Regions from separate parts of the Pseudomonas sp. UMAB-40 genome, predicted to be linked through region 4. Evidence: predicted binding sites of a transcription regulator. Region 4 holds the regulator's gene; each other region holds the start of a gene.

Region 1 (5,554 bases), on a different contig from region 4:
CGTGAGTGACGGCAGCGGGTGAAACCTTGACGTTCTGGCCGATCACGATGGTGCCGGTGCGCGAGTTGATGATGACTTTCGCCACCGCCTGACCCGGGTCGACTTCAAGGTTCTCAAGGATCGACAAATAGTCGACGCGCTGACTTGGATCGAGCGGCGCGCTGACCCGAATCGAACCGCCATCGATGGCCTGGGCCACGCCAGGGCCGAGCATGTCGTTGATCTTGTCAACGATGCGCTTGGCGGTGGTGAAATCCGAACGGTTGAGGTTCAAAGTCAGGCTGTTGCCCTGGTTGAAACCGCTCGGCACCGAACGCTCCACCGAAGCACCGCCGGGGATACGACCGGCCGACGGAACGTTGACGGTGATCTTCGAACCGTCGCGGCCTTCGGCATCAAAACCGCCGACCACCAGGTTGCCCTGGGCGATCGCATAGACGTTGCCGTCGATACCTTTGAGTGGCGTCAGCAGCAAGGTGCCGCCGCGCAGGCTCTTGGAGTTACCGATAGACGCAACGGTGATGTCGACCTGTTGACCCGGTTTGGCAAACGCCGGTAGATCAGCACTGATCGACACGGCGGCGACGTTCTTCAACTGCACGTTGCCCGAACCCGGCGGCACCTTGATGCCGAACTGCGAGAGCATGTTGTTGAAGGTCTGCAGGGTGAACGGGGTTTGCGTCGTCTGGTCGCCGGTGCCGTTAAGCCCGACCACCAGGCCGTAGCCGATCAATTGGTTGGAACGAACGCCGGAAATACTGGCGATATCCTTCAGCCGCTCGGCTTGCGCGTTGAACGCAGCCGAGAGCATCAGGGCGGCCACCATCAGGTGTTTAAGATTCAACGTAGCCACCTAGAAAGGGAACAGCGGGCTGAGGAAGAAACGGTCGAACCAGCCTGGCTGACTCGCATCGGCGAACGCACCGGTGCCCGAGTAGGTGATGCGTGCATCGGCGACACGGGTCGACGACACGGTGTTGTCAGTGGCGATGTCATCGGAGCGCACCATGCCGGCAATCCGCACCAGCTCATCGCCAGTGTTGAGCGTCAGCCACTTCTCGCCGCGCACAGCGATGATGCCGTTGGGCAGCACGTCAGCGACGGTCACGGTGATCGAGCCGGTCAGGCTGTTGCTCTGCCCGGATTTGCTGTCGCCCTTGGTCGCACGGTCGCCTTCGTAACCGACGTCCAGACTCAAGCTACCGCTGCCCACTGGATCGCTGGTGCTCAGACCGCCGCCAAAGAACGAGCTCAGACCGATGTCGGTCTTGCTGTTCTTGCCTATTTGCGAGTTGGCGTTCTTGCTGGCCTGGGTGCGTTCGTTCAGGGTGATGGTGATGATGTCACCGACCCGGAACGCCTTGCGGTCGCTGTACAGGTTCTGTTCAAAACCGGCCTGATAGATCGAGCCGTTATTGGCGGCGGCCGGCAACGGCGTGCGCGGCAACACCGGGGCGTAGTAAGGGTCATTGGGCTTGGGCGGCGGAGCGACGCAGCCCGCGAGCACGACGACCCCACTCAGTGCCAGAACAGATACAAAGCGATTCATGACCCTACCTCACGGTGTTGCAGGCGACCTCATGGTCGCCTCATAGACTGATTACAGATTCTGCGTTACGAACGAGAGCATCTGATCGGCGGTGGAGATCACCTTGGAGTTCATCTCGTAAGCGCGCTGAGTGGTGATCATGTTGACCATCTCTTCAACGGTGCTGACGTTGGACGTTTCCAGGGTGTTCTGCAGCGTGGTACCGAAACCGTTCAGGCCCGGGGTGCCGATTTGCGGCGCGCCGCTGGCAGCGGTTTCCAGGAACAGGTTGTTACCCACAGCTTGCAGACCGGCCGGATTGATGAAGTCGGCGGTTTGCAGGTTACCGATCACCTGATTGGCCGGGTTACCCGGAACGGTGATGGATACGGTGCCGTCGCGACCGACCGTGAAGGTCTGCGCGTCGTTCGGAATGACGATGGCCGGTTCCAGGGCAAAGCCACTGGCGTTGACGATCTGACCGTTGGAGTCAAGGTGGAACGTGCCATCACGGGTGTAGGACGTGGTGCCGTCCGGCTGCAGGATCTGGAAGAAACCGCGACCGTCGACGGCCAGGTCGAGCGGCTGCTCGGTGGTCTGCAGGCTGCCGGCGGTGAAGTTTTTCTGAGTACCGACGATGCGCACACCGGTACCCACTTGCAGACCCGACGGCAGTTCGCTGTCCTGGGTCGACTGGGCGCCTGGCTGGCGTTTGATCTGATAGAGCAAGTCCTGGAACTCGGCGCGGTCACGTTTGAAACCCGTGGTCGACACGTTCGCCAGGTTGTTGGAAATGGTCGTCAGGTTGGTGTCCTGGGCGGACAGACCTGTTTTGGCAACCCATAGAGCCGGAAGCATTCGATTCTCCTCGTGCGCCTGTTTTACGGCGCGACGTTCTGATAATTAGCTGATCTGCAAGACCCGAGCCATGGCCTGGTCATCGTCTTTGGCGGTGTTCATCATCTTGATGTGCAGCTCGAACTGCTTCGACAAAGCCAGCACCGAGGTCATCTCTTCCACGGCATTGACGTTGCTCGACTCAAGGAACCCGGACACCAGTTTGACGCCTGCATCGGCTTGCGCCGGCTTGCCGTCCTTGGTGTGGATCGAACCGTCCAGGCCTTTGGTCATGTTCTTGAGGTCAGGGTTGACCAGTTTGATGCGGTCGACTTCAGCCATCACGCGCGGGCCTTCGCCCATCGCACGGATGCTGATGGTGCCGTCTTCGCCCACTTCGATTTGCTGCTCGGGCGGCACGGCGATCGGTCCGCCATTGCCCATCACCGGCATACCGTTGCCGGCACGCAGCACGCCCAGGGCGTCCACGTTCAGGCTGCCGGTGCGCACGTAGCTTTCAGCGCCATCGGGGGTCTGCACGGCGATCCAGCCATTGCCTTGCACCGCGACGTCGAGGTCCCGACCGGTTTCAACCAGCGAACCTGGCGAGAAGTCGGTGGCCGGACGCTCGGTCATGGCAAACGCACGCGCCGGAAAGCTGTCACCAAACACCGGCATCGAACGGGCCTGTTCCAGGTCCTTCTGAAAACCGTTGGTGGAGATGTTTGCCAGGTTGTTGGCATGAGCCTTCTGCGCCAGTGCATTCTGGCTGGCGCCGGTCATTGCCACATAAAGGTACTTATCCACGCTCTTTCCTCTGCATGCCGGACGTTTGCCGCCCACCGCTGTACTGCTGAGCGATAAGCAATTTACAGACCAACTTTTTTCTGACGGCGCGAGGCCCGGCAAACAAAGGACTTGAGGGGTTTTGCGGAGATTGGGGAAATGTATCGGAGACGAAAAACCGGCGGTGTTATGCCGTTTGGTGGCAAGTGCCGGCCATTGCAGCCAACAGATTCCCCTGTGGCGAGGGAGCTTGCTCCCGCTGGGCTGCGAAGCAGCCCCAAAAAGATTGGTCGAGGCCTGACAGGGAGGTCGCACCGGATGGTTTTGCGGCCGCTTCGCACCCGAGCGGGAGCAAGCTCCCTCGCCACAATAAAGTTATTGCAGGTGCTTATGCGCCGGGTTCTTTGCCGACTTCATACTCGCGCAATTTATTGGCAATGGTCGTATGGGAAACCCCCAGCCGCTTGCCCAGCTGCCGACTGCTCGGGTGCTCGGAATACAACCGCTCCAGTACCGCTTTCTCAAAGCGCCCGACAATCGCATCCAGCCCACCTTCGAGGGAGAAATCGCCAAGCGGCTGACGCACGCCGTAATCCGGCAAGCGAATGTGCTCAGCCTTCACGGTCCCGCCCTCGCACAGGGAGACCGCCTGGAACAACACGTTCTCCAACTGCCGGACATTGCCCGGCCAATGGTAATGACTCAGCCGCTCCATCGCCGCCGGCGCCAGCTTCGGCAAAGGGCAACCGATCTGCCGGCTGGCCTGATCGAGGAAGTGCTCCACCAGCGGCGTCAAACCGTCGAGGCATTCACGCAGCGGCGGGATGTGCAGCGACAGCACGTTCAAGCGGTGATACAGATCCTGGCGAAACTCGCCGCGCGCGCACAACTCGGACAAGTCCACCTGCGTCGCGCAGATCACCCGCACATCCAGATAGACCTCTTCGTCACTGCCCACACGACGGAAGCAACCGTCCTGCAAGAAGCGCAGCAATTTCACCTGCAAGCGCGGGCTCATTTCCCCGACACCATCGAGAAACAACGTACCGCCCGCCGTCAGCTCCAGCAGCCCGAGCTTGCCTTCGGCCCGCGCCCCTTCGAAAGCGCCGGGGCCGTAACCGAACAGCTCGGTCTCGGCCATCGATTCCGGCAGGCCGGCGCAGTTGAGTGCCATCAAAGGTGACTGGCCGCGAGGGCTCGCCAGGTGACAGGCACGCGCCAACAACTCTTTACCGGTGCCGGTTTCCCCTTCGATCAAGAGTGGCGCATCCAGCGGCGCCATGCGTCGAGCCTCGCGCACCACTGCCGCCATGACCTTGGAGCTTTGGAAAATGCTGTCGAACCCGCGCAGCTCCTGCTTGCGCACGTTATAGATGCGCTCGCCGACCCGATCCGCCCGGTGCAGCGTCAACACCGCACCGGCCATGGCTTCGCTGTCGTCATGCTCCGATTGCAGCGGTGCGATATCGGCGAGAAACACATCGCCCTTGACCTTGACCCGCAAACCGTTGATCCGCGACTTGTTGGCGCGCACCAGTTCCGGCAGGTCGAAATCCTCGGCATAACGCGACAGCGGAATGCCCGGCACTTCATCGACCCGCACCCCCAGCAACTGCGCCGCCGCACGGTTGGCCGCGACGATGGAGCCGCCCATGTCGATCGACAACACTGGAAACTCCAGGGCGCCGAGCAAGGCATTGAGTTCCATGTGCCGACGCTCGCTGGGCATCAGCCCTACACGCTTGACGCCAAACACCCCGGCAATCGACTCGAATTTCGGACGCAACGCCTGGAACTGAATGTTGATCAGGTTCGGGCAGTGCAGGTAAATCGCATTGCCATGCTCACCGCCGACCTCGCCGCGAGCGACGTTGATCCCGTACTCGACCAGCAAGTTGAGAATGTCGCGCAAGATGCCGATGCGGTTCTGGCAGTGGACTTTGATACGCATATAAAGGCCCGAAAAACGGTGAATGGGTTGGATGCCTGAGGTGAAACCTGCGGGAGCGAGCCTGCTCGCGATGAGGGTGTGTCAGGCGAGATTAATTTGCCTGACACACCCTCATCGCGAGCAGGCTCGCTCCCACAGGATATTCGCAGTGCTCTCGGCCCTATTTATTTGCCGAGCCGCCCAGATAGTCGTCAAGATTATGTGACACCTGTGCGCCATTTCAAACCCGAAAATCTCAATAGCTGCGCCACAGGCGCTAATCCGTAACGAATACTTTACGATAATTGGCGAATTTTCCTACGACGAGATCGGATCACCTGCTGCAACGCCGCACACCTTGGGGTATTTCTAAGTCCATAGCAGCACATAACAAGAACGAAATCCCCTTGCAGGAGAGCAGCATGAAGCAGACGCAGTACGTGGCTCGCGAGCCCGATGCGCAAGGTTTTATC
Region 2 (5,554 bases), on a different contig from region 4:
CACAAAACCCTGTGGGAGCGCCGCAGGCCCATGATTGTTGTTTCAGACATGAAAAAGCCCGCAGCGACGGCGGGCTTTTTCAGCAAGCAAGGGCAGGCGCTTAGATAGGCCGGCTGCCGTACTTGTTGTCAGGCTTCTTGGGAGGATCGGCGACCACATTGGCCTCTACTTCCTGCACCTTGCCGCCCTTGGCCAAAAACTCTTCCATGGCCCGCGCGAGAGCATCGCGTTCCTTGTTCTTGGCTTCGACGCTCGGCAGCTCATCGACCGATACCGCAGCCTTGGCTTTACCCTTGGCGGTCGGAACGGGCGTTTCACCGCCGTCGTCTTCAGCGACGTCTTCGGCCGCTGCTTCCAGACCTTCTTCGGTTTCGTCGTCGTCGCCTACTTCGAGGTCGTCGTTTTCCAGATCATCGTCGCTCATGTTCTACCTCATGACTTGCGAAAAGCAGATTAGTTATAGCCCAGCTTCACCGTCTGTCGACAGTCGCCGGAAAAATTCAATAACCGCTAGTGACCAGCGGTTCATGCCTCTTCACCGTGCACGGTGGCGAGGACTTTACGGGCACCGCCAAAATCACGGTGCTCGCCCAGATAAACACCTTGCCAGGTCCCCAGCGCCAGTCGGCCTGCCGAAATCGGCAAACTGAGCTGACAGCCAAGCACGCTGGCCTTGAAGTGCGCCGGGAGGTCGTCCAGGCCTTCGTCGTTATGCTCATAGCCGTCTGTTCCTTGTGGGATCAGACGATTGAAAAATCGTTCGAAGTCGCGACGTACCGCCGGATCGGCGTTCTCGTTGATGGTCAACGACGCCGAGGTATGCTGCAGCCACAAATGCAACAGACCGACCCGGCACGCCTTGAGTTCAGGCAGGCCGGCGAGTAACTCGTCCGTTACCAGATGAAAGCCCCGGGGCCGTGCCCGCAGGGTAATCAGAGTCTGTTGCCACATACAGTTCTCCGCACGTTCGGGGCGCATTCTAGCGCGCTCAGGGAAAAAACAAAGGCCCTAATATTCCTTCAATCATGTAAGCCATTGGCCGCAGAAAAACGCCCGTCGTAAACGCCACTAAACGTGTACGAAAAAACCTTTCAGCAGTCCCTTCACTGACAAACGCCAGACAAAAAAATGCCCGGCAAGCCGGGCAAGTTTTTTATGCGCGTGCTTACAAGTTGTAGCCGCGTTCGTTGTGGAGCGCCAGATCGATGCCGACAGCCTCTTCTTCTTCCGTGATACGCAGACCCATGACAGCGTCCAGGACCTTGAGAATGACGTAGGTGACGATCGCGGTGTAGATCACCGTGAAGCCCACGCCTTTGCACTGAATCCAGACTTGAGCGGCGATGTCGGTGACTGTGCCGAAGCCACCCAGGGACGGTGCAGCGAACACACCGGTCAGGATCGCGCCGAGGATACCGCCGATGCCGTGCACACCGAAGGCGTCCAGGGAATCGTCATAACCGAGTTTGCGTTTCAGGGTGGTGGCGCAGAAGAAGCACACCACGCCTGCTGCCAGGCCGATGACCAAAGCGCCCATCGGGCCCACGGTGCCAGCGGCCGGGGTGATGGCGACCAGACCGGCCACAACACCCGAAGCAATACCCAGTGCACTTGGTTTGCCGTGAGTGATCCACTCGGCGAACATCCAGCCCAGTGCAGCGGCGGCGGTTGCGATCTGGGTCACCAGCATCGCCATACCGGCGGTGCCGTTGGCCGCAGCGGCGGAACCGGCGTTGAAACCGAACCAGCCGACCCACAGCATCGCGGCCCCCATCAGGGTGTAACCGAGGTTGTGCGGGGCCATCGGGGTGGTCGGGAAGCCTTTACGCTTGCCGAGCACGATGCACGCGACCAGACCGGCCACACCGGCGTTGATGTGCACCACGGTGCCGCCCGCGAAGTCGAGCACGCCCCAGTCCCACATCAGGCCGCCGTTGCCGGACCAGACCATGTGCGCAATCGGTGCGTAAACCAGGGTGAACCACACGCCCATGAAGATCAGCATGGCGGAGAACTTCATCCGCTCGGCGAAGGCACCGACGATCAGCGCAGGGGTGATGATGGCGAAGGTCATCTGGAAGGTGATGAACACCGCCTCAGGGAACAGCGCCGCAGGACCAGTCAGGCTCGACGGCGTGACACCGGCGAGGAATGCCTTGCCCATGCCACCGAAGAACGAGTTGAAGTTGACGACGCCCTGCTCCATGCCGGTGGTGTCGAACGCGATGCTGTAGCCATAAATGACCCACAGAATGCTGATCAGACCGGTAATGGCGAAGCACTGCATCATCACGGAAAGAATGTTTTTGGAGCGAACCATGCCGCCGTAGAACAGGGCGAGGCCGGGAATGGTCATAAACAGCACGAGGGCTGTCGAGGTCATCATCCAGGCGGTATCGCCGGAGTTGAGGACTGGGGCCGCCACTTCGTCTGCCGCCATAGCCAGGCTGGGCATTACGAGGGACAACAGGGCTCCTAGCCCTGCGAATTTACGCAGAGTCATATTGTTTTCTCCTGGGGCGTTGGGTTTGTGGCGGCGTTTAAATCGCGTCGGTATCGGTTTCGCCGGTACGGATGCGAATCGCCTGTTCCAGATTGACCACGAAGATCTTGCCGTCACCGATCTTGCCGGTGTTGGCGGCCTTGGTTATCGCCTCGATAACCCGGTCCAGATCCTTGTCGTCAATGGCGACATCGATCTTCACCTTGGGCAGAAAATCGACCACGTACTCCGCGCCGCGATACAGCTCGGTGTGACCCTTCTGCCGACCGAAGCCTTTGACTTCAGTAACGGTAATGCCCTGCACGCCGATCTCGGACAGCGACTCGCGCACGTCGTCCAACTTGAACGGCTTGATGATGGCAGTGACTAGCTTCATGAAAACTCTCTCCCGAATTGGTGGACTTGCCCCAGGAAAACAAACCCGACTCAAGTCTAAGCGCAGTGCCTGGCTTTGTAACGCATCGTCGGCCTTTGATTGCCCGTCCGACGCCAGCTAACCGCTCCTCACGAAACAACTCCCCCGTTCCGCTTGGCGCACTGCATTCGTCACAGCGACTGCATCAGTGCATGGGTTACTACTGACTAAGCAGAAAGCTTGCCATCTCGCCAAAACCCACTGAATTCAATCCTTTGGCCGCTGCCAACAGCCACTTCCCTCAAATGGCCCGACGGATACGCACAACAACAGTGCGCGGCCGTCCGTCCACATGCGCGAAAAGCGTGCATCCCTGCTGTCGGAATTGACTATAGACACTGCGTGATACACTGCCCGCCATTGTTGACAGGACATTTCCCATGCTCGCACCCAAAGACTTCCTCGACGCCCTGACCGGCACCGCTTCGCGCCTCTTCAGCGGCGAAACCCCGTTGCCGAAAAGCGAAATCGAAAGCCAGTTCAAGGCGCTGCTGCAGAGCGGCTTCAGCAAGCTGGATCTGGTGAGTCGTGAAGAGTTTGATAGCCAGATGGTTGTGCTGGCGCGGACCCGGGCGCGGCTGGAAAGCCTCGAAGCGAAGGTTGCCGAGCTGGAAGCGAAGCTCAATCCCCCAACCGAATAACACCGCAATTCCCTGTGGGAGCGGGCTTGCCCGCGATAGCGTCACCTCGGTCTCCAGCCATCCCACACTGGATCGACCACTTCTGTAGGAACTGCCGAAGGCTGCAATCTCCTGATCTGTCGCCCCGCCACCATCTCGGCAACGTCCTACAAAGATCACCACCGCCGTCCGATAGCGCCGCGAAGCCCAGGTTCCTAAGCTCATCCCCAGCTGAATATTCAGCACTGGGTTTGGCGACCTGGAAGCTTAAGGCGTACAACAACCATCGACGGCGGGTTCCCCTCCGCCACATCGAGTCATGGCGGCTGTGCGTGGGAGACCTTCGGGTCTGCCGGGTTCCTTTTGCTCCGGTTCGCCAACCCGCGTACAGCTGCCACCCAATTGTTTGGCGACGATTGACGGCAGCCTCTTTAGCAAAAGGAGCTGTATTAATGAGTTGCGATAACGCTTATCTAATCCCTCACGTCTTCACCCGCCACAAACTCCACCTCCACGCGCTGTTGATCGAAAACCAGCCTTGGTTCAGCGCCCGAGACCTGGGCCGTCTCCTTCGCCTTTTCCTCGACGAACGCGCCGTCAGAAAGCTCGATCCCGATCAACACCAATTCGCGCGAGTCGTCATCTACGGCACCATCGAAAACACCCTGCTGATCAGCGAGTCCGGCGTCTACGCATTACTGGTCTACCACTACTGCCCCGAATACCGAGGCCTGCGCGAATGGCTGACCCACGACGTAGTGCCAGCCCTCAGAGATGCCCAACAACCGGCAACAAGCGAACGGCCGATCCTGAGCCTGCTGAACTGGCCAGAGATGTCGCTGAGTTTGCTGCACTGGAATAACCAGCCGTGGATTCGGTTGCAGGATGTTCCGCACATGCTGGCGGATGGTGAACGGCCGCAACGTTTGGTCAATGCACCGTGGTGGAAGCGAGCTTCGCGGATGTTGCAATCGCTTTAACAACCAATAGCACTACACAAACTGCATATGCATGTCTTCTGGCAGCATTAGCCCACAGCTAACGCTGTCATTTCCTACATTTGAAAACTTTTAATCTAACGCCCTTCAATAATCCCAGTTCGGTCCTACAGAATGCGGCTCCCGCGCCTGATTACGTGAACACCCTCCAGACCTTTATCTTTCATCGCCCTGATCCCAACAGAACACGAGCGATGAGAAGAAAAGGAAAAGGTACGGAACTTCGCGACCAGACTCTTAAATCGAATGCACGAAAGCTGGCGCACAAAACCTTCATCAAGGACTGTGCAGCTCAAGGTCTAGAGATAGATACGTCGGTGATCAGTTTTGATCCTATTACCACTGCTGCGATAGATGCCTCTCACCTGTGGACAGAAGTAGTCCTGTATCCATGGGATAGCATCCCGGACTGGAAATGTAAGGATGCCAAGGGTTTCGATTTGGCGATCTGGTATGCGCAGAAGCTATGTGGCCTGTGCTATGCGACCCCGAGAAGAAGCACAGTCTGCATAAAAGTCATCCTTTTACAGGGGCACCCGGACAAAACCCATCCACTTCGCGGGTGGATCGCTCAAATGGCGCTATTGGCAGCAGAATTTTACGCGCGGACGCTGGGGTGCAAAGAGATCGAGATACAAGATCCTGACCCTAACGTTGTCTCCTACTATCAGGAGCTCGGATTCAATTTTGACGAGACCAACCGCCTTGTCATTTACGTGGATGCCCAACAACATCAACTGATGATCCAGACACACGAGGTGTCTATGAACCAAAAAAAACGAAAGGCCAAGCTGTTATTAGTTTATGAGTTTCATGCCGAGGCGCTCCGTTTAGCCGGAAACGTGTCTGCGAATCAACGACGCTTTCTTGAAGTCGGTGCAGCTCGAGGCAAAGAGCTTGAGCCTGCTGGCCTGCTAGCCGGAGTAAGAATCTGAACTCAATTGCGCCCAACAGAGTCACCTGCTTGGCATCGATAACCCGATGCGAATAATCTCAGCACCGTGAGTGTATCCGTTGA
Region 3 (5,554 bases), on a different contig from region 4:
GGGAGTTGGACACCACCGCACCCAGCGTACCGGTTTTCGGTGCATCGACACCCGCCACACCCGAAGCGAAGGTTTCTTTCCAGCGGGTACCGCCGATTGGCTGCAGGCCTTGCTCGTTGGCGAAGCTGGCGACCGCTACCTGGCCGATGGCCTTGGTTTGCTGGTTGCTGAAGTTGGCGGTCATGACACCGCTTTCGTCGATGGTCAGGCTGGCAATCTGGCCGGTGGCATAACCGTCCTGGTACTGCGCAGTACGGGCGGTTGGCGAAGCGTAGGAGGTGGTTTTGGTCATGTCGAACGCAATACCGCCGGCGGCTGCGTCCGAGCCGTTCAGGGCCCAGGTTGGCGGGTTGGAATTTGGGTTAACCAACACGCCCGGCTTCCAGCCTGTCATGGTCAGGGTGTTGCCGACTTTAGTCCAGCCTGCACCGGCCGTCAGCGTCTTGATGCTGCCATCAGGGTTGAAGGTGATGTCGGCAGTGATTGGCACCTGAGGAACGGCAGTCGGGTCCGTTGGGCTACGACCGTCCATGTAGGTGTAAACGGTCCAGGAGTTGGATGCCGCATTTTTTACGTAGTACTGATCCATCCTGTGCTCGTTACCTTGGGTGTCGTACACAGGGGTGGAAATGGTTTTGTTGTAGCTATTGGTGTCTTTGACGTTGAACGGCGTCACTGTCGGCAGTGGGTCCGACGAGTTCAGGTTCAGCGTCTGATCGATACGGGTCGTGGCATGTGGCGCCAGGCTTGAGGTGTCGATTTTCAGGTCGGTCAGCACACCGTTGATGATCTTGCCGTTGGCATCAACGCCATAACCCTGCAAGCGGTTACCGTTGTTGTCGACCACGTAGTTTTCAGCGTCAGTCTTGAACGCGCCGGCACGGGTGTAGCTCAGGGAGCCGTTGTCGCTGAGGATGAAGAAACCGTTGCCCTGGATACCCATGTCCAGCACGTTGCCGGTGTTGTTCACGTCGCCCTGGCCGAACTGCTGGGAAACGTTGGCCAGACGCACGCCGTTGCCGATGGTCTTGCTGCCGGTACCCAGGCGCGTGGCCGAGTACACGTCTTCGAATTCTGCACGGGACGATTTGAAACCGGTGGTCGCTACGTTGGCGATGTTGTTGCCGGTCACGTCCAGTTGTTTGTTGGCTGCATAGAGACCGCTAAGGCCGATATTGAAAGACATATTCCACTCCTTTGTGCCGTGTTAGTCGGCTCTATATACCAATGGTTTGTACTTTGGACAGGGCAACACTGCCCAGGCCTGCCAGGTTCAGCATCAACTCACCGCCGGTCTGGCTGATGGTCACACTGTTGACGGTTGCCGGCAGGTAAGTCACCAGCGAGGTCGCCTTGCTGTCATAGGTCGCGGTGGCGGCAAATTTGTACTTGCCGGCCTTGGCCACTTCGCCTGCATCGTTCTTGCCGTCCCAGATGAAGCTGGCGTTGCCGGCCTTCTGGCTGCCAAGGTCGATGGTGCGAATCACTTTGCCATCGGCGTCGGTGATCTTGATCGTCACCGGATCCACCGATGCCGGAACCACGGCCGTGCCGTTGAAGCTCTTGGAGGTATCGACGACCGCTGTGTCGGTCTGCGCGACCACTGAGCGGCCCACCAGCGAAGACGCTTGCAGCGCTTGCGACGAGTTGTAGTTGCCGGCAATGCCGCTGACCGTATCGTTCAGCGTGGTGATGCCTTCCAGGCTACTGAACTGTGCCAGCTGAGCGACGAAGTCACCGTTGTCCTGAGGCTCGAGCGGGTTCTGGTTTTTCAGCTGGGTGACCAGCAATTGCAGGAACGCATCCTTGCCCAACGCCTTCTTGCCGGTAGCGCTGTTGGTCGCCGAGGTCAGGCCGTCGGCGCTGGTGTTGGTCTTGACCGACGAATTGGCCAAGACATCCTTGATGTTCACGCCGCTGGTGGTATCGGTAACACTCATCTGAGTCGCCCCTTATCACTGACCGAGGGTCAGGACCTTCTGCATCATGGTTTTGGCGGTGTTCATCATTTCGGCGTTGGTCTGGAACGAGCGACTGGCGGAAATCATGTCGGCCATTTCTTCGACGACGTTGACGTTCGGGTAGTAGACGTAGCCCTTGGCATCGGCGGCCGGATGGTTTGGCTCGTAACGCGCATCAAGGTTGCTCTGGTCTTCGACCACGCCCAGCACTTGCACGCCTTGACCGGCGGCGTCCTGGTTCTGGAACAGCGAATCGCTGCCGCCGCTCTGGCCGCCCTGGAACATGGTGGCGAACACCGGGTGACGGGCGCGATAGGTCTGGTCGATGCTCGACGAGACGGTTTCGGCGTTGGCGATGTTCGAGGCCACGGTGTTCAAGCGCGTGGTCTGCGCACTCATGCCGCTACCGGCAATGTTGAAAACACTGGATAGAGACATGAATTACTCTCCGCGCAGGGCTGACATCAGCCCTTTGAATTTGCTGTTGAGCAGGGTGAAGCTGGCCTGGAAGCCGACGGCGTTTTCCGCGTAGTTCGACTGTTCCAGTTGGGCGTCCACGGTGTTCTGGTCGATCGACGGCTGCATCGGCGTGCGATACATCAGCGACTCGTCGCCATTGCCCAGGCCTTCGGCTTCGATATGACGGTTGTTGGTCATGTTCAAGGCAAAAGTACCGCCCTTGGTTTTCTCGTTCTGTGCGGCGAGCACTTTGGAGAACTCCAGGTCCCGAGCCTTGTAGTTCGGGGTGTCGGCGTTGGCGATGTTGTTGGCCAGGACTTCGGCACGCTGCGCGCGGAAGCCCAAGGCTTGTTCGTGGATACCGAGCGCTTTATCGAAGCTGATGCTCATGTCGGGAAACCTTCGGGTGACCTGATTTTTCGTATCAGAGACATAGCAAGCGGCGTGCCAATTCAAAAAAGCCCGGAAACCGGGGCTTTGCCGGCAGTGGCAAGGCGGCAATGCCAGAAAAGCGGCAACCGATGTCCGCCGTCTGCCGCTTTTCTGCCGCTTATCCCCTCTAAAGAACACCACCACCCCCTGTGGGAGCGAGCTTGCTCGCGATGGCGTCGTGTCTGCCGACATCTGCATGGTCTGACCCACCGCAATCGCGAGCAAGCTCGCTCCCACAGGGTTCAGCGGTGTTGGTGAGATATTGGCAGGCAAAAAAAAATTGGCAGGCAAAAAAAACGGGAGCCGCTGAGGGCTCCCGTTTTTTTGATGCTGCCAACGAATCACTTCGCCTGGTAAATGATCCCCGGGCTGCACTGGACCATCTGGTAATGATCCGGCAAACCGTTCAGCGCTTCGGAGGCGCCGAGGAACAGATAACCGCCTGGCTTGAGCGTGCTGTGAATACGCAACAGGATGTCTTTCTTCACCTCGGCGGAGAAGTAGATCAGCACGTTGCGGCAGAACACGATGTCGAACTTGCCCAGGGCCGCATAGCTGTCCAGCAGGTTGAACGAGCGAAACTCCACGCGGCTCTTGATCGGCGCCTTGATCGCCCAGCGCCCCGGCCCTTTGGGGTCGAAGTAACGCTGAAGGCGCTCGGGCGACAGGCCACGGCCGATGGCCAGGCTGTCGTACTCGCCGGTCTTGCAGTTGGTCAGCATGGTGCCGGACAAGTCGGTCGCGACGATTTGCGCGCCCATCTTCAACTGGCCCATGTTGACGCGCTCGAACTCATCGATGGACATCGACAGCGAATACGGTTCCTGACCCGACGAGCACGCCGCCGACCAGATCCGCAGGCGCTGGCCGGGGGCCGCCTTGATCGCTTCGGGCAACACCTTGTTCTTCAAGACTTCAAACGGATAGGTGTCACGAAACCACAGGGTTTCGTTGGTGGTCATGGCATCCACCACCATCTCGCGCAAACCGCTGCGCGGCTGGGTCTGGATGCGCTGAACCAGCTCACCCAGGGACTTGATGCCTTGCTGCTCCATCAGTTTGTTGAGACGGCTCGAGACCAGGTACTGCTTGTTTTCACCGAGCAAAATGCCACAGGCTTTTTCCAGGAATACCCGGAACTGTTCGAAATCCAAATTACCCGTAGACAAAGATGCCGCCTCTTAAATCGTGTTAATCACCAGGGGCAGAAGGCCCCTAGCTGATATCTGCTGCTTTGATCCGGTCGACTACCCGGGATGCCAGGTCATCAGGACGGAATTTGGCAAGGAAGTCATCCGCGCCGACCTTCTTGACCATTGCCTGATTGAATACACCCGACAACGAAGTATGCAGGATGATATGAAGCTTTTGCATGCGCGGGTCGTTGCGGATCTCGGCCGTCAGGGTGTACCCGTCCATTTCCGGCATCTCGATGTCGGAAATCATCATCAGGAACTCTTCTTCCGGCTTCTTGCCCTCATCGACCAGCTTGCGCAAGTAATCCAGCGCTTGCCTGCCGTCGTTCAATGCCACCACTTCGACGCCGACCGTTTGCAGACAACGAGTCACCTGCTTGCGCGCCACCGACGAGTCATCGACCGTCAACACCCGCAAGGACAGCGCCTTGTGCTGGGTTTCGACATCCACCACGCCGACCGAAATCGCTTCCGGTGTCGGCGCCACTTCTGCCAGCACTTTCTCGACGTCGATGATTTCGACTAACTGATTGTCGACCCGAGTCACAGCTGTCAGGTAATGATCGCGTCCCGTGCCCTTGGGTGGCGGATGAATCTCCTCCCAGTTCATGTTGACGATGCGCTCCACCGAGCGCACCAGGAAACCCTGGGTCTTGGTGTTGTACTCCGTGATGATCACGAACGGGTTGCTTTGATCTTTAAGGGCGCCGGAGCCGGTCGCCATTGCCAGATCAAGAATCGGAATGGTCGCCCCCCGGATACTTGCCACACCGCACACGACAGGACTGGACTTGGGCATCAGGGTCAGTTTGGGGCATTGCAGCACTTCCCGAACCTTGAACACGTTGATCCCATACAGCTGCTGGCCGTCGAGACGGAACAACAACAGCTCAAGGCGATTCTGCCCAACCAATTGCGTGCGCTGGTTTACTGCATCCATTACACCAGCCATGCACAGACTCCTACACCAACGCTTAAGTGTGTTGCGACGCACGTTCATTGCTAAACGGCACGGCGCTTGCTTTTTAACTCTTATGAACACAGAACCGACATTTTTCCGACGCCTGACATCAACCTTCCGCAAATTGCTTTGCGCGATGTCGGCCGTTTGCCTGTTCAACGCTGGCAGCCCTGCCCTTGCTGACGCGGTTACCTTGCCTGACATGCTTATCGGCGTCACTCAGGGCTTTCTTGAGTTCACCGTAGAAGACTATTTGGCTACGAGTCAAACGGAAGGTCGCTACGAAATCGAGGTCAACCAGCTCGATCCGCGACTGCGCATGCCCATGTGCGACAAGGAATTGACAGCCACCCTTGAGAGCCCGGCGACCCCGATCGGGCGGGTCACGGTCAAGGTCCGCTGCGACAGCACATCCCCTTGGACAGTCTTCGTGCCCGCTCAAGTCCGCCTGTTTCGGGACGTTGTCACCACCACCCGACCGCTCAAACGCGCCGGGGTCATCGAGCCAGGCGACGTCATGCTGCGCGAGCGGGACATCAGCCTGA
Region 4 (5,554 bases):
AGCGAATTCAAGACGTTCAACACCCTCGACGGCCAAGGCATCAAGATGTTGATGGCAGCCGGCGTGCAGACCGCTATCATCAGCGGCCGCAAGACCCCGGTGGTCGAACGGCGGGCGAAGAACCTCGGCATTCCACACCTCTACCAGGGTCGTGAAGACAAACTGGTGGTGCTCGACGAGCTTCTTGCCCAACTCAACCTAAGCTATGAACAGGTCGCCTACCTGGGTGACGACTTGCCGGACCTGCCGGTGATTCGCCGCGTGGGCCTGGGCATGGCCGTAGCAAACGCTGCCAGCTTCGTGCGTGAACACGCTCATGGCATCACCCTGGCCCGTGGTGGCGAGGGTGCCGCTCGCGAATTCTGTGAATTGATCCTGCGCGCCCAGGGCCGCCTCGATGCGGCCAACGCCGCGTACCTGTGAGCCCATTATGCTGAGCAAAAAGATTCGTAACATCCTGGTGTTCGGCTGCATCGCGGCGCTGTTTGCCGCGGTCGGCTACTGGAACATCAGCCCGGAACGCTTCCTCGACAAACCGGTGGTCACGGTCGATGAAAGCGCAATCGACTATTACGCCCTCAACGCCCACAGCGTGCAGTACCTGCCGGACGGCAAATTGCAGTACGAAATGACGTCCGACAAGGTCGAACACCTGAAAGCGAGCGAGGTGACGTTGCTGACCAACCCTGACCTGAATATGTTTCGCGGTACGCAGTTCCCGTGGCACGTCCAGAGTGAGCACGGCGAAGTCAACCCGGACGGCACTCAGGTTGAGCTGATCGACTCGGTGCGCATCACCCGTTTCGACGAGAAAAACCGCAAAACCCTGATTACCACCACCCGAATGACGGTGTTCCCGCAGCAGCAATATGCGCAGACCGATCAACCCGTTAGAATCGACGGCGCTGGCGGTGTATCGACAGGCAACGGAATGAAAGCGTATTTGAAAGAAAGCAGGATACACCTGCTATCGAACGTAAGAGGACAGTATGAGGCTCGTTAAAACTCTCCCTATTTTGCTCAGTCTGGGCGCAGCACTGGGAAGCGTGAGCGCCTGGGCTCTGCCGAACGATCAAGAGCAGCCTATCCGCATTCAGGCCGACGACGCCCAACTGGACGACAAGAATGGCGTTGCCACCTATAAAGGTGACGTGATCATTACTCAGGGCACGATGAAGGTCACCGGCAATACAGTGACCATCACCCGTACCCCGGCTGGCGACATCGACGTGGTGACCTCGGTGGGCAACCTCGCCTACTTCGAGCAGATGCAGACGGCGGGCGACACCAAGCCTGTTCAGGGTTGGGGGGTGACTATTCAGTACCACGCCTCGCAAAACCGCGTCGTGCTGATCGACAAGGCAAAAGTTGTCGACAAGGACAACAACGTCACCCAAGGCGAAAAAATCGTCTACGACACGGCCAAGAAACTTGCGAGCGCCGGGCGTGCGACGGGCAGCAAGGTCACCGAGGCGCGTCCGCGCATTGACATGGTGATCCAGCCCAAGCCGAAAAACGACGCGAAAAAGGCCCCGTAATGGCAACTCTGAAAGCTCAGCATCTGGCCAAGAGCTACAAGAGCCGCCAGGTCGTGCGTGACGTCAGCCTGTCCATCGACAGCGGTCAAATCGTCGGCCTGCTGGGTCCTAACGGCGCCGGCAAGACCACCTGTTTCTACATGATCGTCGGCTTGGTGCAGGCCGATCAGGGCCGCGTTCTGATCGACGATCTGGACGTCAGCCATCAGCCGATGCACGGTCGCGCAAAGGCCGGTATCGGCTATCTTCCGCAAGAAGCATCGATCTTCCGCAAACTCTCGGTGGCCGATAACATCATGGCCATCCTCGAGACCCGCAAGGAACTCGACAAGGCCGAGCGTCGCAAGGAGCTGGAAAGCCTGCTGCAGGAATTCCACATCAGCCACATCCGCGACAACCTCGGCATGAGTTTGTCCGGCGGTGAACGTCGCCGGGTGGAAATCGCCCGGGCACTGGCCACCAACCCGAAATTCATCCTCCTCGACGAACCATTCGCCGGTGTGGACCCGATTTCGGTGGGCGACATCAAACAGATCATCTACCACCTCAAGGCCAAAGGCATTGGCGTGCTGATCACTGACCACAACGTCCGTGAAACACTGGATATCTGCGAAACCGCCTACATCGTCAACGATGGCCAACTGATCGCCGAAGGTGACTCCGCCACCATCCTGGCCAACGAACTGGTCAAGGAAGTGTATCTGGGCCATGAGTTCCGCCTGTAAGCATTGAGGTGTCTGGCTGGTTGTCCGGGCGCTTGCCTCGATAAAAAATCAATACTTTTTTATTGTTACAGCGCTCTAGGCAAACGCTGCAGTTTCGGGCATATAATTTGCTTATGTTTGGCGCTCCGGCGCCCTGTAGTGGATGGCGCATGTGCGCCGGCGAATAAGGTGTTAAGCCCCTGCCATGAAACCATCGCTAGTCTTGAGAATGGGCCAGCAGCTGACGATGACACCGCAGCTGCAACAGGCTATCCGCCTGCTCCAATTGTCGACCCTGGACCTGCAACAGGAAATCCAGGAGGCCCTGGAGTCCAATCCGATGCTCGAACGCCAGGAAGAAGGCGACGACTTCGATAACGCCGACCCCTTGGCCGACAAAGCCGAGCAGCTCCCCAACGCCGACATTTCCGAACCCTCCTACCAGGAAACCGCCCCGACGGTGGATAACCTCGAGGAAGGTGACTGGAACGAGCGCATTCCCAACGAGCTGCCTGTCGATACCGCGTGGGAAGACGTCTACCAGACCAGCGCCAGCAGCCTGCCGAGCAACGATGACGACGAGTGGGATTTCACCACCCGCACATCGGTCGGTGAAAGCCTGCAAAGCCACTTGTTGTGGCAACTGAACCTTGCGCCGATGTCCGACACCGATCGCCTGATCGCCGTGACCCTGATCGACTGCATCAACAATCAGGGCTACCTGGACGAAACCCTCGAGGAAATTCTCGAGGCCTTCGATCCGGAACTGGACATCGAACTGGACGAAATCGAAGCCGTCCTGCACCGCATCCAGCAATTCGAACCGGCTGGCATCGGCGCCCGCAACCTGGGCGAATGCCTGCTGCTGCAATTGCGCCAACTGCCAGCCAAGACGCCTTGGCTGGCCGAAGCGAAACGCCTGGTCACCGACTACATCGACCTGCTCGGCAGCCGCGATTACAGCCAGCTCATGCGCCGCATGAAGCTCAAGGAAGATGAACTGCGCCAGGTCATCGAGCTGGTGCAGAGCCTCAACCCGCGCCCGGGCTCGCAAATCGAGTCCAGTGAAGCCGAGTATGTTGTCCCTGACGTGATCGTGCGCAAGGACAACGAGCGCTGGTTGGTCGAGCTGAACCAGGAATCGGTGCCACGGCTGCGGGTCAACGCCCAATACGCCGGTTTTGTGCGCCGCGCCGACACCAGTGCCGACAACACCTTCATGCGCAATCAGTTGCAAGAGGCCCGCTGGTTCATCAAGAGCCTGCAAAGCCGCAACGAAACCCTGATGAAAGTGGCCACCCAGATCGTCGAGCATCAGCGCGGCTTCCTGGAGTATGGCGACGAAGCGATGAAACCGCTGGTACTGCATGACATCGCCGAAGCGGTGGGGATGCACGAGTCGACGATTTCACGGGTGACCACGCAGAAATTCATGCATACCCCTCGGGGCATATATGAACTGAAATACTTTTTTTCCAGCCACGTCAGCACCTCCGAAGGCGGCGAATGCTCGTCCACAGCGATCCGCGCGATCATCAAAAAACTGGTTGCCGCGGAAAATCAGAAAAAGCCGTTGAGTGACAGCAAGATCGCTGGTTTACTGGAGGCACAAGGCATTCAGGTGGCTCGCCGCACCGTCGCCAAGTATCGCGAATCCCTCGGGATCGCGCCTTCGAGCGAACGCAAGCGGTTGATGTAGAGCCACGCCACAGCGTTCCAGTGGTAGATCATCTGATCTACCGCTTTATGCACTGGCAACGAAGGAGAAGCTGTATGCAAGTCAACATCAGTGGACACCAACTGGAAGTGACCGAACCTCTTCGCACCTACATCGGCGAAAAACTCGAACGATTAGAGAGGCATTTCGACAAGATCACCAACGTGCAGGTGACGATGACGGTCGAAAAGCTCAAGCAGAAAATCGAAGCCACGCTGCATATTCCCGGCAATGAAGTGGTCGCCAACGCGGAGCATACCGACATGTACGCGGCGATCGACGCACTGACCGACAAGCTGGATAAACAACTCAAAAAGCATAAGGAAAAGACCCAAAGCCTCCTTCAGGGCGCGACCGGTCGTTAACACTCCCAACCCATGATCCGACTTGAAAGTATCCTGACCCCCGGCCGTTCCCTCGTGAACGTGCCGGGCGGCAGCAAAAAGAAAGCCCTCGAGCAAATTGCCAACCTTATCCATAAAGAAGTCCCGGATCTGGAGATGCAAGATGTCTTCGAGGCTCTGATTGCCCGTGAAAAACTCGGCTCGACCGGTTTTGGTAACGGCATCGCCATTCCCCACTGCCGTCTGAAAGGTTGTACGTCGCCTGTCAGCGCACTGATGCACCTCGACGCCCCTATCGATTTCGACGCCATCGACGGCGCCCCGGTTGACCTGCTGTTCGTTCTGCTGGTCCCGGAAGCCGCTACCGATGCCCACCTGGAACTACTTCGCCAGATCGCCAGCATGCTCGATCGCAAGGAAGTCCGCGAAAAACTGCGCAGCGCCCCGAGCAATGAAGCCTTGTATCAGGTTGTCCTGGACGAGCAAAACGGTCATTAATCATGCGCCTGATCATCGTCAGTGGCCGTTCCGGCTCAGGTAAAAGTACCGCACTCGATGTTCTCGAGGACAACGGCTACTACTGCATCGATAACCTGCCGGCCGGATTACTGCCGGAACTGGCCGAGCGCGCGCTGATTCATACCGAGCTCGCACAACCGCTGGTTGCTGTGTCCATCGATGCGCGCAACCTGCCGAGTCACCTGTCGCGGTTTCCGGAATTGCTCGAAGAAGTCCGAAGTCGGCATATCAAGTGTGACGTGCTGTACCTGGACGCCGACGAAGAAACGTTGCTCAAACGCTTTTCGGAAACCCGCCGCCGCCACCCACTGAGCAACGCCAATCGCTCGCTGGCCGAGGCGATTCAGGACGAAAGTAATCTGCTGGGCCCGATCGCCGATCTGGCAGACCTCAAGGTGAACACCACCAACCTGAACCTTTATCAGTTGCGCGATACCATCAAGCTGCGCCTGCTGAACCAGCCGGAAGCCGGCACTGCGTTCCTGGTGGAATCTTTCGGATTCAAGCGGGGCATGCCGGTGGATGCGGACCTAGTGTTCGACGTGCGCTGCCTGCCCAACCCTTACTGGAAGCCGGAATTGCGCGAACAATCCGGTCTTGATCAACCGGTAGCCGAATACCTGGCGGCACAACCGGACGTCGAAGAGATGTTCCAGGACATCTCCACGTACCTGCTCAAGTGGTTGCCGCGCTTTGCCGCCAGCAACCGGGCTTACGTCACCATCGCCATTG

Evidence for each region. The regulator sigma-54, encoded in region 4, starts transcription at its own class of promoters, with help from an activator protein. The targets are predictions, from matches to a motif close to ANTGGCATNNANNTTGCTNT.
Region 1: a site for sigma-54 is predicted at 3,227-3,246, ahead of K0F88_RS30930 (flagellar basal body rod protein FlgF). Genes of this name have one in related genera too.
Region 2: a site for sigma-54 is predicted at 3,087-3,106, ahead of glnK (P-II family nitrogen regulator). Genes of this name have one in related genera too.
Region 3: a site for sigma-54 is predicted at 2,853-2,872, ahead of flgB (flagellar basal body rod protein FlgB). Genes of this name have one in related genera too.

What each region holds. Positions count from the first base shown of each region.
Region 1 covers NZ_LT607585.1:9,414-14,967, forward strand. The annotation lists gene K0F88_RS30915 (flagellar basal body P-ring protein FlgI) at 1-826, opposite strand, end outside; gene flgH (flagellar basal body L-ring protein FlgH) at 854-1,549, opposite strand; gene flgG (flagellar basal-body rod protein FlgG) at 1,601-2,386, opposite strand; gene K0F88_RS30930 (flagellar basal body rod protein FlgF) at 2,432-3,172, opposite strand; gene K0F88_RS30935 (sigma-54-dependent transcriptional regulator) at 3,540-5,102, opposite strand; gene phhA (phenylalanine 4-monooxygenase) at 5,504-5,554, shown strand, end outside.
Region 2 covers NZ_LT607556.1:28,344-33,897, reverse strand. The annotation lists gene sutA (transcriptional regulator SutA) at 101-424, opposite strand; gene K0F88_RS09920 (secondary thiamine-phosphate synthase enzyme YjbQ) at 526-951, opposite strand; gene K0F88_RS09915 (ammonium transporter) at 1,166-2,503, opposite strand; gene glnK (P-II family nitrogen regulator) at 2,541-2,879, opposite strand; gene K0F88_RS09905 (accessory factor UbiK family protein) at 3,299-3,559, shown strand; gene K0F88_RS09900 (Bro-N domain-containing protein) at 3,991-4,518, shown strand; gene K0F88_RS09895 (hypothetical protein) at 4,674-5,471, shown strand.
Region 3 covers NZ_LT607572.1:94,943-100,496, forward strand. The annotation lists gene flgE (flagellar hook protein FlgE) at 1-1,186, opposite strand, end outside; gene flgD (flagellar hook assembly protein FlgD) at 1,218-1,940, opposite strand; gene flgC (flagellar basal body rod protein FlgC) at 1,956-2,399, opposite strand; gene flgB (flagellar basal body rod protein FlgB) at 2,403-2,810, opposite strand; gene cheR (protein-glutamate O-methyltransferase CheR) at 3,194-4,021, opposite strand; gene K0F88_RS26320 (chemotaxis protein CheV) at 4,068-5,000, opposite strand; gene flgA (flagellar basal body P-ring formation chaperone FlgA) at 5,083-5,554, shown strand, end outside.
Region 4 covers NZ_LT607561.1:46,407-51,960, reverse strand. The annotation lists gene K0F88_RS16465 (HAD family hydrolase) at 1-423, shown strand, start outside; gene lptC (LPS export ABC transporter periplasmic protein LptC) at 431-1,003, shown strand; gene lptA (lipopolysaccharide transport periplasmic protein LptA) at 990-1,538, shown strand; gene lptB (LPS export ABC transporter ATP-binding protein) at 1,538-2,263, shown strand; gene K0F88_RS16445 (RNA polymerase factor sigma-54) at 2,448-3,941, shown strand; gene hpf (ribosome hibernation-promoting factor, HPF/YfiA family) at 4,016-4,324, shown strand; gene ptsN (PTS IIA-like nitrogen regulatory protein PtsN) at 4,337-4,801, shown strand; gene rapZ (RNase adapter RapZ) at 4,804-5,554, shown strand, end outside.